4 regions of the Paenibacillus residui genome follow, and region 3 is predicted to be linked to each of the others. Evidence: riboswitches for the same ligand, from Rfam matches in the RefSeq annotation. Region 3 holds a riboswitch; each other region holds the start of a gene.

Region 1 (4,350 bases), on a different contig from region 3:
GAACACTGCCGAATAAATTGAAGAAGGCCGAATCCCCCAGATAGAAGAAAGCGGCGATCGGAATGACGGGCCCGAATACCCTGAAGCCGAACTGCAGGCCTTCCACCAGATACTGTGTCGTTCTCTCCAGTCCCCGGTTGCGATGAGCAAGCAGGGTGATGGTGATCAGAATGACCACTGAGGTTCCCCCGACCAGAGCCGTTGCCTCCCCTCCCTGCAGCTTGAAGAAATACATGGCTGCCAAGTCGCCAACAAATAACAGTGGAATGATGACGGCCATAATTTTTTTGGCTTTGTCCGGCAGGGCAGCGGCCAGGGGGTCCTCTCCTCCTTCCGCTCTGGCTTCCCCCTTGCGGACCGCTCCGGTAGCGAGAGTAAGCTTCCCGGCTGCCATCTCCCGGCGCATCAGCCAGAAGGCAGCTACAGTCGTCACCGTTCCCATGACCAGAACTAACGGAATGCTGGCCTGGACAACCTCGGAGACCGGTATACCCGCAGCGTCGGCCGTCAGCTTGGGAGCCCCCTGAATGACGAAGTCCCCCGATAAGGCTATGCCGTGGCCGAACAAATTCATTGCGATGGCAACACCGAGCGGCGGCAGACCGACCCGAACCGCAGCCGGCAGCAGCACGGCCCCGATGAGCGCCACGGCGGGAGACGGCCAGAAGAAGAAGGAAATAACCAGCATGACCAATCCGACTGTCCAATAGGCTAGGCCGGGACTTCTCATCAGTCGGATAAAGGGGGACACCATCGTTTCATTAATTCCCGTTCTCGTTAACACCCGGCCCATGGACACGATAATCGAAATAATCAGTATCGTATTCAACAGCTCTGTGATCGCATAGATAAAGCTGTTGAAGATTCCGCTTACAGATTGGCTTAAGGACGATGTAGCCAACCAGCCGAGCAGAAAGATTCCGGCTATACATACAAGCGATGTATCCCTTCTCATGATCATGCAGCCGATAATCATGACGACAAACCCTACGTACACCCAATGGATTCCGATCAGCTCTATCCCCATCTTGCACCTCCCTGCAGGCTTACACCCGGATAATTACAAAGTATGCTTGAGCCCGCAGGTTGGTTTGATCCCGCCCATGTTCATTGAAAAAAAATCAGCCTCGCCTATTACGAGACTGATCGTTTATGCAAATCATTAGGATGCCGTATCTTTAGTTCAATACATAAACGGTTACGTTCTGAATGCCGAATTGGCTTGCAGTTGAACGGCTGCCCGGCATAAAGATGTCAATCCGGTCGCCCTTAATCGCTCCGCCCTGGTCGGTTGCCTTGCCGATCATTCCTCCGACAGGAAGCCCCTGACTGTTATAACCGGTAATATAAACGGTAGAATTCATAGGAATGACTGCCGGATCTACGGCTATCGTTCCCAGTTTCAGAGGATTGCCGTAGTAATCGACAGGCCCCCATCCGTTCTCTTCATGCGAGGCGGAATAAGCGGTAGCGGAAGCCTGTATAACTTTGCTGTAAGTATAGGTTTCGCCCGTCGGCGTCGTTATCGTTTGCGCATTGCTCGCAGGCGCCGGAGCAGACTCCGGACTCGCACTTAAGGCAGCTACCGAGTGGTTCGAATTCGTGTAGCCTTCCGGCAATTCCAGCACAAGCCCCGGATATAAATTATAGGGATCATATTGAGAATTGGCCGCCATTAACAAGTCTAGAGGAATATTTAATTTCTGCGCTATTGTCCAGAAGGAATCCCCCTTCTGCACGGCATAAGAATGCTCCGTAGATACTGGAAGCGTAATCGTCTGGCCGCTTTGCAGGTTATACATATCCACTCCCATGTTGGCATTGATAACGGCCTCCAAGGATAACTGATTCTTCTCGGAGATTGTCCATAAACTATCATTATCCTGAACCTGATAGGATGCGGCGAAAGCCGGAGAAGACAAACTGGCCAAAGACACACTTAATGTAAACGCTATTACTGTTGTTTTAACCAATCGTTTCATACTGAGCTCCTTTTCGCTGCCTGCGGAGTTAGTTGTCGGATTCGGGAGAAAAGGAAGTATCCCTACGCTAATATAAGCGACTCACCCCAAGTGCCGAGCAAGCCCAATTGTCGGCACATACCGTCCCCCGCACTTCAAGAAAATTTATTGAAGTTTCGGCGGTTAAAGTCTAGCATATTTTAGTAGCCGGTTAAACGAGTAAAATATGGAAAGACTCTGCTGCTCTGGCCCTGTGCCGTGCCTTCCTTCCGAAGATACGCATACCATAGAAACATCACTGCATTTGGACTATTTTCAAATCCTCTTCGCAGAAGGAGCGATCCGTTCAATGTTGATTTCACAGGTGTGCAAACAACAGGACTTCGAGTCCGTCTGGCTACAGGAAGCTTGCCTCGCCTTGAAGGAGCCTCTGCAGTATCATCGAAAGCTGTGGGAATACTGTTATATCTATCAAGGGTTGTTGGAACGGGGAATGCTAGGCCCCGGCAGAAGAGGATTGGGATTTGGTGTCGGCAAAGAGCCGCTCGCCTCCTTATTTGCTTCCAGAGGCTGCTATATCACGGCCACCGATCTGGATGCTCCCTCCGCCTCCGTACAGGGCTGGGCGCAATCCAACATGCATGCCGCAGGTATTCAGGATTTGAATGAAAGAGGGTTATGCGATCCTGAATTATTTCGTCAGCGGGTTACCTTTGAAGTGGTCAATATGAATGCGATTCCTCCGCATTTATTTAACCAATTCGATTTTACCTGGTCCTCCTGCTCCTTCGAGCACTGTGGATCGATTGCGCTGGGCAAGCAGTTTATCTTGAACCAAATGAACTGCCTGAAGCCCGGGGGAGTTGCCATTCATACGACCGAATTCAACCTTTCCTCCAACGACCAGACGCTGGAAGAAGGCCCTACGGTCCTCTTCCGCCTTAAGGACATCGAATGGATGGTCCATACGCTGCGCGCACAAGGACATTCCATAGAAGTCGATTATTCGGTAGGCACCGGCCCGATAGACCGCCATATTGATGTTCCCCCCCATTCAAATCCGCACTTAAGACTGCTGTTGGCGCAATATGTCACTACCTCGATAGGGCTTATCATTGAGAAAGCGAAATGACCGTTCTTCTGTCCATAAGCGCAAAAAATCGTAAGAAGGATACCTTCTTACGATTTTTATTAGTTTCGGCTTAATTTATGGTTTGGGCCCAGCTATGCAAGTGTGCACTGCAGGGAGCTGATAAGTAAAACGATGACACTTGCTTGCCGCTTGCTCCGTTCCCATCTCTTAAAATGTGGTCACTGCTCCTGGATACAGGCGCAGCTTCAGCGGACAATCAGCAAATCCAAGTGATAAAGGTCTCTATGAGCCTCCAATACCGCCGCATTGGTAGGCTCCACCCGGCCATCATGGCGCAAAATATGGAACTGGAAGCCGCGCTGGACAAATTTCTGCAGAACGGGCCCCGGTTCTCCCCCGCGCCATATAACCGGCAAATACTCCATAAGAATGATGATGGAAGGATTGTGGTCGATCACTTCAAACACGCTATCCATAATCAACGGCTCCGCCCCGTCTACATCGATTTTAATCACGTCCGCTTTAAGGCTGGGAAGGAAGTCGGTGAGCAATCCTTGCTTGACTTTGAACATTGTCGGCTCGTTGATAGCTTCGATTCCTAAAAATTGGATGCTTGTCCCGCCATCCCCTATCGTCTGAAATTCGGTTTCCCCTCTTTGATTGGACAGCGCGACCCGGTGCAGATGGACACGCCCGTACATCCCGTTGAAGGAAATGCTTTTTAACAGATTTCTATGGTGAAAAGGGTTCGGCTCGAACGCATGCACCTGGCCGGTAGGCCCTACCAAATGCCCTGATAAAATAGAGAAAAAGCCGGTATGCGCCCCGATATCGAGCACGGTCATTCCAGGTTTGACGATCGTCAACATAATGTCTGTAATCCATTTCTCCCAATCGCCCGTTAATAGAATGGCTAAGTTAACCGGGTCCCGTGTATCCAGAAACATATAAGGGCCGTGATTTATATTTGTTAATACGGTGTGGTCACCCAAGTAATAATGAGGTCTGGTCAAATCAATCTCCCCTTCCGCTATAACGGTGCCAAGTAAATCGACGGCACACGCACCGCGCAAGCGTTCATATCGTGCTTATATAAACGCACTTCGACATCTTTTTCATCCTCATGCAAATAGATGACTTCCTGCAGCTGAGACGTTAGGAACAAGTGTTTTTGCCACAACAATTTATTAGCGGCATTGGACGTGATATCCAACGTAAAGTGGCCTGCGCCGACTATTTCTATCCGCACTTCGAAGCGGTATACCTGGACGGGCAATTTGATATACGGGCCAAAGA
Region 2 (4,350 bases), on a different contig from region 3:
TTGCTCCAGCGCATACAGGATGAGGTTCACCGGTTTGCCATTACCTTCCACCGCGAACAACGGGGCAAATCGATGGTGGCCTCCCAATTGGATGCCATTCCCGGTATTGGCGAGAAGCGGCGGAAGCTGCTGCTGAAGCATTTCGGCTCCCTGAAAAAAATAAGAGAAGCGGCCGTTGAGGATTTTCGCCCGTTAGGCATCGGTGAGAAGCTGGCGGAAACTATTCTTTCATCCCTCCGCGAGGACAAGAAGACCGAGGAGGAGGGCGACTCAGTCGTCTTTGATTAAACGGCTTAATGCATATAAAAAGTGCACCTTTAATGATCCCTGTAAAACAGGGTTTAAGGTGCACTTTTTTTTGAAATATAAGAAAGATAAGTTTCACCTAAACGCGTCTGTCCAAAGGACGGAATAGCCGTTTATCGTTGACCGGCCTTCCGGGATCCGGGAATTCTCTCGGCCGATTCCGGTTATACCGTAGACGCGGGGCCCGATCGTTTACGGAACAGGCTGTGGATCCACATCAATATATATCCGGTTATAGCCGGCATCAGGATATACCCAACCCCGATCAGAATATTCGATGTGCTGGGTGTAGTCGTCATCAGTGACAAAGCCATCAGAATAATATCCATCGTGACATGGGTAAAGATGGCGGTCATCAAGCCGTATTTCAGGAAAATGTATCCAAAGATGATCCCCAGCACGGCCACCTCGAACAACCTTGTGTAGCTAGGATAAATCGTGTAGCCGGTATGGCCCAAGGCCCAAATGATGCTCGGCACCAGGACTGCCAGGAAGCGGAGGCGGAACCACTTCTGAAACAAGGCGATGCCGAAGAGCCGATACATAATTTCTTCGGAGGTTCCCGCCATCCACGCAAGAAGCGGGAATAAGGCGGGCCAATACATGTTGAGCACGGATTGGGTCGGATCGTTGACTGCGAATGAATCGAAGGCTTCGCCGGCAATGAAGAACAGAACCTGCTGTACCCCGAGAATAAACAAACAGAGCAAATATCCTCGGCCCATTCCGTAAAACATATCCTCCCCAAAGTTGGAATCTCGCCATCTTGGCCAAGGATTCCAGCCCTGCGCTCTCCATAATTGGTCACCGGATATGGCTGCAAAATATTGTGCGCCCGCCAGCAGCGCAATAATTAGAAAGGTAAACACAATATAGACTACGTTGAAGATAGCGGCATCCTCCGGAGGAATTTGTGTGCTTGCTCCCGGCCAGCTATTTATCGTGTGAAGGCCGTATAGCCCGGCGAAAATAAGAGCAAAGAGGATTCCCCGCGAGAACCGGACCTTCTTCCGGTTAATAATAACGAGGATCAAGGCCGCAATACTCAAAAGAAACATGCCGCCCAGTCCGATATAAGACATCAGGCCGGCAGACCGCTCCTGCCCGGCAAGCCATTGGCGGAAGCTTTCCGGAACCGAGAAGGAAGGAACGAAGCCTACAACTTCCTCTCCTCTTACGGCCACTCCGAGCTGCAGCCTGGATTCGCCGATGCTCTCCTTGGCACTTTCGTACATGAGCAGGCTGCTTCGGGACCCTTGCATCAGCTGCAAATCCGCCGGATCATATCCGTTCTCGGCCAGGAAGCTTTCGGCCAGCAAGCGCCGGCTTTCTTGAGAGCCTGAGGAGGCAGGGGCCGCTTGCTTCTGATTCCATGCCGTCACCTTGGGTTCATTCAATCCGACAAAAATGATCCAATTCAGACGATTTCTCGAATCGAACATTTGAACTTCCCAATAATCGAGAGGATAATTGTCTCCATACCGGGTGCTGTATTCCTCGGTCAGCTTCGCTTTTTGCAAATAACCGCTCAAGCCTTTGTCCGACTGATAAATAATATTGATCTTGTTAGGGGTGTAGTCCGGTTGTTTGGTGTGGACGAATTGCCGGGCCAGGTCGGCCGCTTGCTCTTCAGTCACCTTCGGCCCGGACAATTCTTCCTCTACGCCGTTAACGCCGGGAAGCAGGTTGATCAGGATGACGCCGAAGTATAACACTATGCCGATAATGGCCAGCCAAATAAGAGGACGGTTTATTCTGTGTGGAACCACGGGCATTCTCCTCCGCAATAATCTTCTTCATTCCAAAGTACCATAGATAACGGCCTGTTTCCAGTGATTACCTCTGCTTGGGCCGTGTCTCTTCACCGTTATCGAAAATACGGAAACCGCTTGATAGCTTCAAGAAACGACTCGTCTTATTCAATGCAAGGCAAGGAAATCGCGTGAAAATAAAATGAAATCTTGCATTGCCTGACCATTTTGCCCGAATACTTCCTTACAGCATGATTTTTTCCTAAAATACAGACTTTGTATACCGACCAAAAGCAGGATATAATCGTTATCAATTAAATAGAAGCCGAATTTCTTTTAGAAAGCGGGGGAACCATTTAACTGGGGTGAATTTTGCTAGTTCCAATGCAAATAGGGTGCCTGCACACCCGAATCCGTCAGCTAACCTCGTAGGCTTGCTGTCAGGATACCATACGCCTAAAGCATTGGTTTTCCAGTGCTTTTTTTGTTTCCAGAGGAGAATGAACGTTGCTGAAACGATTGTTTACGAAAATGCATCCGCCGCAAATTTTGGCTTCCGGATTTATCATCATTATACTGATAGGAACCATCCTGCTGACGACTCCGATGGCGTCGGTTGACGGCCGTTCCGTGCCCTTCGTGGATGCATTGTTCACGGCTACTTCAGCCATGTGTCTGACGGGGCTCGTAGTTGTGGATACGGCGACGACCTATTCCGTCTTCGGCCAGATGGTCATTATGCTGCTTATCCAGATTGGCGGCCTGGGCTTTATGACGATGTCGACGCTTTTTGCCCTGGTGCTCAAAAAAAGAATATCGCTCCGTGAGCGGCTTATTCTTCAAGAGGCGCTCAATCAGAACAGCATGGAAGGAATCGTCCGCCTCATCCGCAAAATCATTATTTACTCGCTGAGTATAGAGTTCGTGGCCTTCGTCCTGCTTACTTTGCGCTGGTCCGTTGATTTTCCGTTCGCGGAAGCTGTCTACTTCGGAATGTTTCATGCCATTTCGTTGTTTAATAATGCCGGCTTCGATTTATTCGGGGGAGTCAGCGGCCGATTCAGCGGGCTCGCGCTGTTTACGAACGACCCGATCGTCAGCATTATAGCTATGGCCCTGATTATTCTGGGCGGAATCGGATTTATCGTGATGTCCGACTTGATGGAATATAAGAAGCGGAAGAGGCTTCTGCTGCATACGAAAGTAGTTCTGTTCACATCGGCGGTTCTTATAGTCGGAGGGGCGGTGGTCATCTTCACCTTCGAATTTACTAATCCGGCTACGCTCGGGCCTCTTAATGGAGGAAGCAAGGTGTTAGCCTCCTTCTTCCACGCGGTTTCCCCGCGCTCGGGTGGAGTGAGCACGCTCGATGTCGGCTCGTTCAGACAGGCCACTCAATTCTTCCTGATTATTCTGATGTTCATCGGGGCTTCGCCCGGTTCGACCGGGGGAGGTATCAAGACAACGACCTTCGCTATCCTGATCGGGGCCATGATAGCGATGGTTCGAGGCAAGGACGACATCGTCATGTTTCGCCATCGGCTGGCCAAGGACCGGATTTATAAAGCCATTACGCTAACATTGTTCGCCCTGGTTATCGTTATCATTTCGGCCATGGTGTTGTCTACTACGGAGAACCATCAATTCTTGATGATCCTGTTCGAAGTTACTTCAGCCTTCGGTACGGTTGGATTGTCTATGGGGTTGACTCCGGAGCTGTCGACGATCGGAAAAATCATCATTTCCTTTCTAATGTTTCTTGGCCGGCTTGGACCTCTAACATTAGCCTATGCACTAAATCCGAAGAAAGAGAAAGAATTGTTCCGGTACCCGGAAGGCAAAATTACGATTGGATAGGAGCTTGAAACCATGGAAGGAAATCAGTATGTGGTAATCGGACTGGGCCGATTCGGATCCAGCTTGGCTAAAGAGCTGGTGAAACTGGGATACGAGGTACTGGGGATCGACAAGTGCGAGGAAATCGTTAATGAAATGAGCGGAGAGCTGACCTATACCGTTGAAGCCGATTCTACGGATGAAGATATGCTCAGGTCGCTGGGCATCCGAAATTTCGATTGTGCGGTCGTGGCGATAGGCGACGATATACAGGCCAGCATTCTGACAGCCATTGTACTGAAGGACCTCGGGATCAAGAAGGTGGTGGCCAAGGCTCTCTCCGATCTGCACGGTAAAGTGCTGGAGCGGATTGGAGTGGACCGGATCATCTTCCCCGAGAGGGATATGGGGGCAAGAGTTGCTCACCAGTTGGTGTCGCCTAATCTGCTCGATTATA
Region 3 (4,350 bases):
TTCAGCTCAGTTTCCGTGTGGAATTCGGTTTACCGATCCTTCCGGCTGTATTCTTTTGCCAATTTATGATTTAACGGATAAATCCCCCTGGTCATAACAAAATAATAGAATATGAAAAATATCGGAGGGAAGAAACTATGAAACGCCGCCATCTGTATCTAATTGCACTCAGCTTGCTGCTCATCGTTGTTTACGGATGCGGTATCGGCAGGGAAAAAGATAACAGCTCGCAGCCATTCGGACCGGATACGACGGATTCGCTCCTGTCCAAAGTCGAACAGAACTCTGAACGGACACAAGAGCAGGCCGTTCTTCCTAAACTGCCCGCAGCCTCTCCCGTTCCGGAGAAACAGGCAGATCCCGCTCCGCCCGCAACAGAACCGCCGAAGCCTTCAACCGGCGGCAAGGAGAACCGTTCACCGGCTGAACCGAAAGCATCGCCGTCTGTCCGGGAGCAGCCTCCCGTTCCTGCAGCGCAGGCTCCTCAACCGTCTGAGCCGGACAAGCATAAGGAGAAAGCTAAATTAAGCAAGCCCAAGCCTTTGCCCAAGCAGTCCGGTGAAGTCGCGGCCGGGAAAAAAACGACCCGACAATCCTCGGGCACGTCATCTCAACTGACCTTGTCCGAATTAAGGGCTAAATATCCCGATTCCTTTCGGCTCAAGGGCTCTTCCAAAGGAAAGAAGGTCGCTCTGACCTTCGACGACGGACCGGACCAAAGATTCACTCCGCAAGTATTGGATGTTCTAAAGAAGTACAATGTCAAAGCCACCTTCTTTCTGGTCGGCTATCGGGCGGAGGCCAATCCGGCAGTCGTGAAACGAATTGCTAAGGAAGGGCATGTCATAGGAAACCACTCCTACAATCACCCGAATTTTCCCAAGCTGCCGGTCACCGTCTTTGAACAGCAAATCAATCGGACCCAGAACATTCTCAGCCGTCTGATCGGCTATGAACCGAAATATATACGCCCTCCTTACGGAGCGATAAATGAAGAACAGCTTCAATGGGCGATTAAGAATCAATTTCTGATCGTCAATTGGGATGTAGATTCGTTGGATTGGAAAGGGCTTGACGCGAAGCAGGTTTCCGCCAATATTCTTAATCATGCGCATGCGGGAGCTATTATCCTTCAGCATTCCGCAGGAGGCGACGGCCAGAACCTATCGGGAACTATCGAGGCCCTTCCCGGAATTATCGAGAAGCTGCAGGCGGACGGTTATGAGCTTGTTACGATTCCCCAGCTGCTGAACATGTCCAAGAGCAAATAGTGCGGGTTTTCCATCGGTTAACCAATCGTTTGAATGATATGTACAGGAGCTATAGAAACAGCAGCCGGAAGAAGAGGGACTCCGGCTGCTGTTTACTTAATCCAGAATGTAGATTTGCACATTTTGTTTGCCGAATTTCATCGCCTGCTGCCGGGAATCGGGAACGAAAACATCCACCCGGTTTCCTTTGATCGCACCGCCTATATCGGTAGCTGTAGCTACCATTCCTCCTGCCGGAAGCCCGTCATAGGAATAGCCGGTAATAAAGACCTTCGACCCCAGCGGGATGACGGCAGGATCCACTGCAATACTACCGACCTTCAGAGGATTTCCGAAATAATCACGTCCTGCGTAGCCTCCGTTTTCCTCGGCCGATGCCGTATAGGCAGACGCTACCGCAGGAATTGCTTTCTTATATGTTAAGGTTTGCCCGGTCGGAGTAACGATGACGTTTGCTTTCACCGGTACAGCGCGCATCGCCGGAGCCGATTTGCTCTCCTCCTGCTTCGGTTTGTCCGCTTTGGCTTTAGGAGTGGATGCGGCCAAAGGCTGGGCATGGACAGCGGGAGCGGGCGAACTCTGCTGAACGGGCGGAGCTTCCTCCTGAGCCGGCGCTTCGGGTGCTGCAGCCGCTAAAGCATCCCCCTGCGGTTGATCCGCCTGCTGCTCCGCAGGAACAGGCTGCGGCGCTTTAACCCACTGTGCGAACTTCATCTCCCGAGGATCCGTTCCATGGGCTTCGGTTTCGTTCCATTTCAGGGAGGCGGCGGATACGGTCGTAGCCAAACTGATAGCAACGGTGATCACGGCAATGATTCGGAACGGGACTTTGGAAATCAATCGATTCATAGACAAGGTTCTCCTTTAAGTACTGCCGACGAGGTTAGCTGTCGGGTTAGGATTGAGGATACAACCCCGCGTCTGTCGACGCTTCACCCCAAGCGGAAGACGATATAAGCTTTTTCCGCAAAAAACATCCCCCGTACTTATCTTTCATAACCGATAAGTTTTGGCATTAAGGAGGCTACCATACTCGTATTGGAATGAACATCCACAGAATTTGGCAAACGGTAATGTATGCGCTACACATCACGTAATTATGCATACCGTGAAATATTTTCCACATATCTATAAATGTGAATTTTATGGATCTACTGGTATTATTAGGTCTTTTTCCTATTCTCCAATTGTTCCTTGAAAATTTGCAGTTCCTTCATTTCCTCCGGAGTCAAGGCCGCCAGCTTCTGCTCCAGCCGAAGCTTTGCATAATGATATAGCCCGCCGTCCAATTTCGTTTTTTCGCGAATCAATTGGATAAGCTCCGGCGGGATATTTTGCTGCTGCGGTCTCTTCTCCGTGACGTTCCAGTATTGGTAAGAAGACTGCTTCCAATCGAATAAACGGTTCATCAGAAACAGGCTTTCGTTAAACATTTCCGTAATTCCAACAAACGCATAGAAAGTGTCCAGATGGGTTATAGCCTTATCCAAATCGGGTATAAAGGGGTTGGCGAGCTGGGATGCTTGCGGATTCCAACTGGCGAAATAGGTCTTATTGTTCGTTAAATAATCCTCCAGGCTCATTTGAACGACTTGCGAATGCAGCGGATGCTCAGGGACCCTTCTAATATAATAGTACAGGGAAAGCACCTGCTCCACCGGTTCTCTGAGCATGGTGGCATAAATCGCCGGCTTCGGAATATAGGCATGAAGACCGAAAAAAAAATGTCCAAATATACATTTCACCTGCGAATGGGAACCCCTAATCATGTCCGGCAATTGACTTGCAGCCCGGACATAATCATCCCATTGATAATAAAAGGTTAACAGTTCCTCGGCCCTGTACTGGTTTAGCAGAATAGTATACATGGTCGTCCCGGCTGTTTTGGGAATATGCATGTATAGCAAAATTGGCTTTTCCTTCTCTTCCATCCTGTCCTCCTCCCGTTCCAAGCGGCTTGCCGCCTTTATTTCCGATTACATATCGATGCCGGAGAGAACTGTTATATAAAGGACCGTCTCCTCAAAAAATCCAGGATCAGCCGTGCCCCTTCCTCCTTGCTGCATTGTTCGGTATCCACTGTGACATCCGGATTTACCGGCTCCTCATATTCATCCGAGATGCCGGTAAATCGAGGCACCTCCCCCCTCAGCGCCTTGCGGTAAAGCCCTTTAACATCTCTGCGGATGCATTCCTTCAACGAACAGCGGACATAAACTTCAATATAGGGGTCAAGCTCTTGCCGCAAGTAATTTCGCATAGACTGATAAGGAGTGATGAAAGAAGCCAGCACAATCACTCCGTTTCGAGATAGAAGCCGGGCGACGAACGCCGCTCTCTCTATATTTTTCATCCGATCCTCTCTGGAAAAGCCTAAATCCGGAGCCAGATGCCTGCGCACGTCATCTCCATCCAGAACCTCGACCCGGGCACCCGCAGCAATCAATCCGGCTTTTACAAGCCCGCATAGCGTAGTTTTGCCCGCTCCCGATAGTCCGGTAAACCATACGGTCACCCCTGCGGACATCAGATCTCCTCCTTATGGCCTCTTCTATGCTTTACAGCGATTACCGTGCATGAATATGATAGAATATGACAAGACAAGCAAAATGGAAACGGACATCCATGGAGCCCTGTAAAAACCACTTCGAAGCTTATTCCGGGTACTTAGCGGGGAGCCCCGGAATTAAAAAAAGCTCCTAACGGAGCATATCGAGGATGAAACGCAGATCCTAATATTCCTGGCGAAAGGATAAGCGGCTATCACTGTCCTTTGGACAGGCGCGTTCACCAATGAAATACAAGAACAGGTAAAGTATAACTTATACATTTATTTAAAAATAGGACCGTTTCAACGGTCCTTCAAATCATCTTTACCATTTATCGCGCATAACCTCATCGCGCTTCTGCTTGAACTCCTCTTCGGTGATCAGCCCTTCTCTCCGCAATCTCTCCAGCTTCCTCAGCTTTTCTTCAAAATCAACGCCTGCTTCCTCCATACTGCGGTTCAGCGGCCTGTCCGGTCTGACATCCACTTCCCATTCCGCGGCTCCCTGGCTGGAAAACAAATTATAACCGT
Region 4 (4,350 bases), on a different contig from region 3:
GAGAGGTGTTAGTTTAATGACAACAGTTAGGCAAAACACGGCATGGCTGTATATCGGAAATAAGAATTGGACGTTAGGGGATACAGAGAAGTTAGTGGAGTGGTGCGCACGGCATAGGGTGGGCAAGCTTCTGCTTCATCTGCACGATTGGACGAATCCGGCGGCGGAATTCGCTGAACAGATGGATTCGGTCGTGGAGGCGTGCTCAAAGGCAGGCATTGAAATACACGGGATGATCGGTACCCTCCAGCTTCGGGCTGAAGATAGAGCAAGTCTTCCTTTCCAATCCAGGGAGGCGTACTGCGTCGATTATGAAGGAATTTCCAATTGGGACGAGCCTTTGGCAGGCCGCCGCTATGTTCTGGATCCCTCGAATCCGGATGTTGTCTCGTTCATTGCCGGCCGCTGCAAAGATATGCTGGTCAAGCATCCCGGATTGGCAGGGATTCATCTGGATTTCATCCGTTTCTATCATTATGAGAGCCGCTTGTCTATCGATACGAATCAGGCGGGGCATTGGACGGTTATTCCCCGTGCCGGGGAGCCTCTGAAGCTGACGACGGCGAACGGGACGACAACTACCTTCTTTGTGGAACAAGCCCTCAATCATTATAATGATCCTCCAATTGGCCGTCATTTGCATCTCAGACGTTCTTACCATTATTGCTTCTGCGAGCGCTGCCTGGAAAGGTTGGCACGGGAGTTTAATCTCTCGATCCCTGACGAGTTGGAAGAGACCCGGCAGCGGGCGGATTGGATTCTGAAGCATCATGCGGAGGATTGGTATGCGTTCCGCTCCTCATTGATTACCGGAGTTGTTCGAAATATCCGGCGGGAGATCACGGCTCAACGCAAGGAAGCGCAGCTGTCTGCGGCAATCTGGTACAATTCGCCTTACGGAAACGAACTGAGAAATGAGCCTTTCCATCCCGGCAGTGAATATGAGCAGTTCGGCCAGAAATGGTGGGAGTGGATCAAGGAAGGGCTGATGGATTTTGTGTGCCCCATGAACTATTGGCTCACCCCCGAAAGCTTCGGACAGATCATCCGGGAGCAAATAGCCCGTTCCGAAAATAAAGTGCCTCTATATGCAGGGCTGCTGCGGTCAGACGAATTCCCGATCGATCAACCTCTTTGGGAAAAATATAAGCTTGTCGCTCAAGAAGCGGGGGCTGCCGGAATCAGCTTCTTCTCTTATGGAGGCTGGAAAGACCTGGACTCATGATGAAAAAAAAGAGACCGGACGCATAAGCGTCGGTCTCTTTCGTTTTGGTTATTTTATTAACCGATAAATTCTTGTACCCATTCCCCTTGGTAATAAGCTACGCCTATTTTGGTGAAATTAGGACTCATGATGTTCTTTTTGTGGCCCGGGCTGTTCATCCATGCATTCATAACTTCCTCGGGTGTGCGTTGGCCTTTGGCAATGTTCTCTCCGGCATATGAATATTTGATGCCGTAAGTGTCCATCATATCGAACGGAGAGCCGTAGGTTGGCGAATTATGGTCAAAGTAATTGTTATGATACATATCTTTGGCTTTATCCAACGCCATAGCGGAAAGTGCGGAATCCAGCTGCAGAGGCTTCAGTCCGGCCTTCGCCCGTTCCTGATTCACCAATTCTGCTACTTCTTTAGCATATTGAGAAATATCGGATTGACCTTGGTCAGGTTGAGTCGGGGCAGGTTTGTTGCCCTGATCGCCTTGGTTTGGCTGGGTCGGTGCAGGCTTGCTTCCCTGATTGCCTTGATCCGGCTTGGATGGTGCAGGCTTGCTTCCCTGATTGCCTTGATCCGGCTTGGATGGCGCGGGCTTGCTTCCCTGATCGCCTTTATCCGGCTTGGATGGCGCGGGCTTGCTTCCCTGATCGCCTTTATCCGGCTTGGATGGTGCAGGCTTGCTTCCGTTTCCTTTGTCAGGTATAGGATTGCAAGAGAAATCAAACTTAAATCCGTCTTGTCCTATAATGATAAATTTGCTGAACTTGGGATGATTCTTGAACAAGGATTCAAGGTCAATCCCGTACTTCTTGGTGATATGGTTTACTGCATCACCAGAATGAAATGTTTGCGGAGCAGCGAATGCTGCATTGGCAGACAACATAGTCCCCACGAGCAAAACTCCGGAAAGAGCAACTTTCTTAATGTGTTTCTTCATGGTGTTCAGTTTCCTCCTCTTTGTTTGGCCTGCGAAGTTAGCTGACGGGTTCGGGTCAAAGAGTAATCGCCCTACGGCTTGCAAAGCCGCTTCACCCCCACTATTGGTTCCCCCGCGCACTAGATTGTGCTTCGGCCGAATTTCTACTAGATTGTAACATGCTAGATTAGCCCTTTCATTCTACAATGTTTGGTAATTCATACAATTGCCCTGATACGGTACATGATTTTCCGCATATGAGAACACATTAAATACATATACCTCAATCGTAAAAGATCATCTTATGTGGCGAACCGGCAATAATACTTCTCTTCCATTTCAAGGGCAGGACGGATGCTTATATGTATGGATTAAAAGCACTTATTCTGTATGCAAGCTACGGGGACGGCCATCTCCAGGCGGCACGGGCTCTTCAGGAGACTTTATCCCGGAGGGGGTTCAAGGCAGTGAAGCTCGTGGACTTATATGGGGAGTCGTATCCATTTTTGGACCGGGCTGTTCAACAGTTCTACAAGATGTCTTCCCAATATTTCCCGTACATCTATGGCTGGATATATAGATGTACCCAAAATATGAAGCCTCAGCGGATGCTGAACAAAGGGTTGAAAGCATGGGGGGCCAAGAAGCTGATGCAGCTGATCTCCCGGGAGAAGCCGGATGTTCTCATCTGTACTTTTCCGATGCCTGCCATTCGCGGAAGAAGCGGAGCTAACATTCCTACGTTTACGATCTTGACGGACTTCGCTCTGCACAACCGTTGGATATACTCGGAATATGACCTGTTGTTCGTAGCCACCCCCGACTTGAAGAAATCCATTCTCGAGCAGGGAATCGATCCCGGACGCGTTGCCGTAAGCGGCATACCGATCCGTTCCTCCTTTCCATCCGTACATCTCAGGGAACAAACCGTGTCCGACCGGGATCCGGCAGCTGCCCGCACTTTCCTCCGGGTCCTGGTAATGGCCGGCGCCAACGGTATTCTTCGCAATTTATCCGAGGTGATTTCCCTCATTCGCAGAGAACTGAAGGATGCCCGTATAGCTGTCGTATGCGGAAGAAACCGGGCCCTGTTTAACTCCATCGCAAAAAATTTCGGGAATGACCCGAATGTGGAGATTTACGGCTTCGTTGAACAAATGGCGGAATTGATGGCCTCTTCCGCATGCATAGTGACCAAAGCCGGAGGAATCACATTAACGGAAGCTCTCGCCTCCCGCCTTCCCATTATTGTTTATCGCCCCCTGCCGGGGCAGGAAGCGGATAACGCCCTGTACCTCCAGAGTCAAGGCGTAGCAGCGATTGCCCGCTGTCCCCGCGAGTTAGTCAAGCAGATCGGAATGATGACTTCCTTAGACCGATCTGAACGGGAAAGAATGGAAGCCAAGATGAAAATGTTAACCGGAGAAAGCTTAGACGAACATATGAAAGCGTTGTGGAATGCTTCCGATTCGGACCGCTTCAATTTCACCTATGACCGATTTGCGGGCTGCGGCGGCGCTTCGGATAAAATCACAAATCGAATTCTTAAGGAGCTTACCTCCTCTCTCAATTTAAAGACAAATTAAAGACTTGTCATTTAAACATACGCTCACTAAAATACAATTACGTAAGCGCTTCATCATTAAGTCAAGGGGGTATTCTGAATGAACAACCCGTCGCAACTGCCAGATCGCAGAACATCTTCCTCGTCCTTAGCCCGGTGGCTGGGCACATTAGGCCCTTCCCTGATTACAGCGGCACTGGTCCTCGGGCCTGGGAGCATCACGCTTACCTCCAAGCTGGGCAGCATTTATGGCTACGATCTGCTGTGGGTCATGGTAATATCGGTTTGTTTTATGTTAGCCTTTACCGAAATGAGCGCCAGAATCGGGATGGCTGCGAACCGTTCCCTATTGTCGGTTATTCGTGAGAAATGGGGTAAAGCCGTTACAGTCGTCATCGGGATCGGTGCTTGCCTGGTCACCTCTTCCTTTCAGGCGGGAAATTCCATCGGTTCGGGGCTGGCCATTGCCGATCTGACCCAGACTTCAACGCCGGTATGGGTGATCATTACGACTTTGCTTGGCATGTCTCTGCTCTTTACCAAAAATTTCTACAAAGTGTTGGAAAAAATGATGCTGGTTATGGTCGCTCTAATGATTATTTCTTTCCTGTTGACCCTAATCATGGTCAAGCCCAGTATCGGCGGCATCT

Evidence for each region. A riboswitch is a leader RNA that binds a small molecule or an ion and turns the genes downstream of it on or off. The one in region 3 is predicted to bind cyclic di-AMP.
Region 1: another riboswitch for cyclic di-AMP. It lies ahead of ACFQ03_RS14285 (LysM peptidoglycan-binding domain-containing protein); the one in region 3 lies ahead of ACFQ03_RS00100 (3D domain-containing protein).
Region 2: another riboswitch for cyclic di-AMP. It lies ahead of ACFQ03_RS03040 (TrkH family potassium uptake protein); the one in region 3 lies ahead of ACFQ03_RS00100 (3D domain-containing protein).
Region 4: another riboswitch for cyclic di-AMP. It lies ahead of ACFQ03_RS05315 (CAP domain-containing protein); the one in region 3 lies ahead of ACFQ03_RS00100 (3D domain-containing protein).

What each region holds. Positions count from the first base shown of each region.
Region 1 is NZ_JBHTIU010000043.1:33,238-37,587, reverse strand. Features, by position in the region: gene ACFQ03_RS14290 (hypothetical protein) at 1-1,027, opposite strand, end outside; gene ACFQ03_RS14285 (LysM peptidoglycan-binding domain-containing protein) at 1,179-1,982, opposite strand; cyclic di-AMP (ydaO/yuaA leader) riboswitch at 1,985-2,153, opposite strand; gene ACFQ03_RS14280 (SAM-dependent methyltransferase) at 2,311-3,093, shown strand; gene ACFQ03_RS14275 (FkbM family methyltransferase) at 3,300-4,067, opposite strand; gene ACFQ03_RS14270 (SAM-dependent methyltransferase) at 4,085-4,350, opposite strand, start outside.
Region 2 is NZ_JBHTIU010000008.1:216,825-221,174, forward strand. Features, by position in the region: gene uvrC (excinuclease ABC subunit UvrC) at 1-288, shown strand, start outside; gene ACFQ03_RS03035 (CPBP family intramembrane glutamic endopeptidase) at 471-2,075, opposite strand; cyclic di-AMP (ydaO/yuaA leader) riboswitch at 2,371-2,506, shown strand; gene ACFQ03_RS03040 (TrkH family potassium uptake protein) at 2,589-3,914, shown strand; gene ACFQ03_RS03045 (potassium channel family protein) at 3,927-4,350, shown strand, end outside.
Region 3 is NZ_JBHTIU010000001.1:15,047-19,396, forward strand. Features, by position in the region: gene ACFQ03_RS00095 (polysaccharide deacetylase family protein) at 138-1,271, shown strand; gene ACFQ03_RS00100 (3D domain-containing protein) at 1,368-2,120, opposite strand; cyclic di-AMP (ydaO/yuaA leader) riboswitch at 2,129-2,296, opposite strand; gene ACFQ03_RS00105 (hypothetical protein) at 2,435-3,202, opposite strand; gene cysC (adenylyl-sulfate kinase) at 3,274-3,798, opposite strand; gene ACFQ03_RS00115 (SHOCT domain-containing protein) at 4,145-4,350, opposite strand, start outside.
Region 4 is NZ_JBHTIU010000016.1:39,142-43,491, forward strand. Features, by position in the region: gene ACFQ03_RS05310 (hypothetical protein) at 17-1,225, shown strand; gene ACFQ03_RS05315 (CAP domain-containing protein) at 1,282-2,157, opposite strand; cyclic di-AMP (ydaO/yuaA leader) riboswitch at 2,169-2,304, opposite strand; gene ACFQ03_RS05320 (MGDG synthase family glycosyltransferase) at 2,499-3,722, shown strand; gene ACFQ03_RS05325 (Nramp family divalent metal transporter) at 3,801-4,350, shown strand, end outside.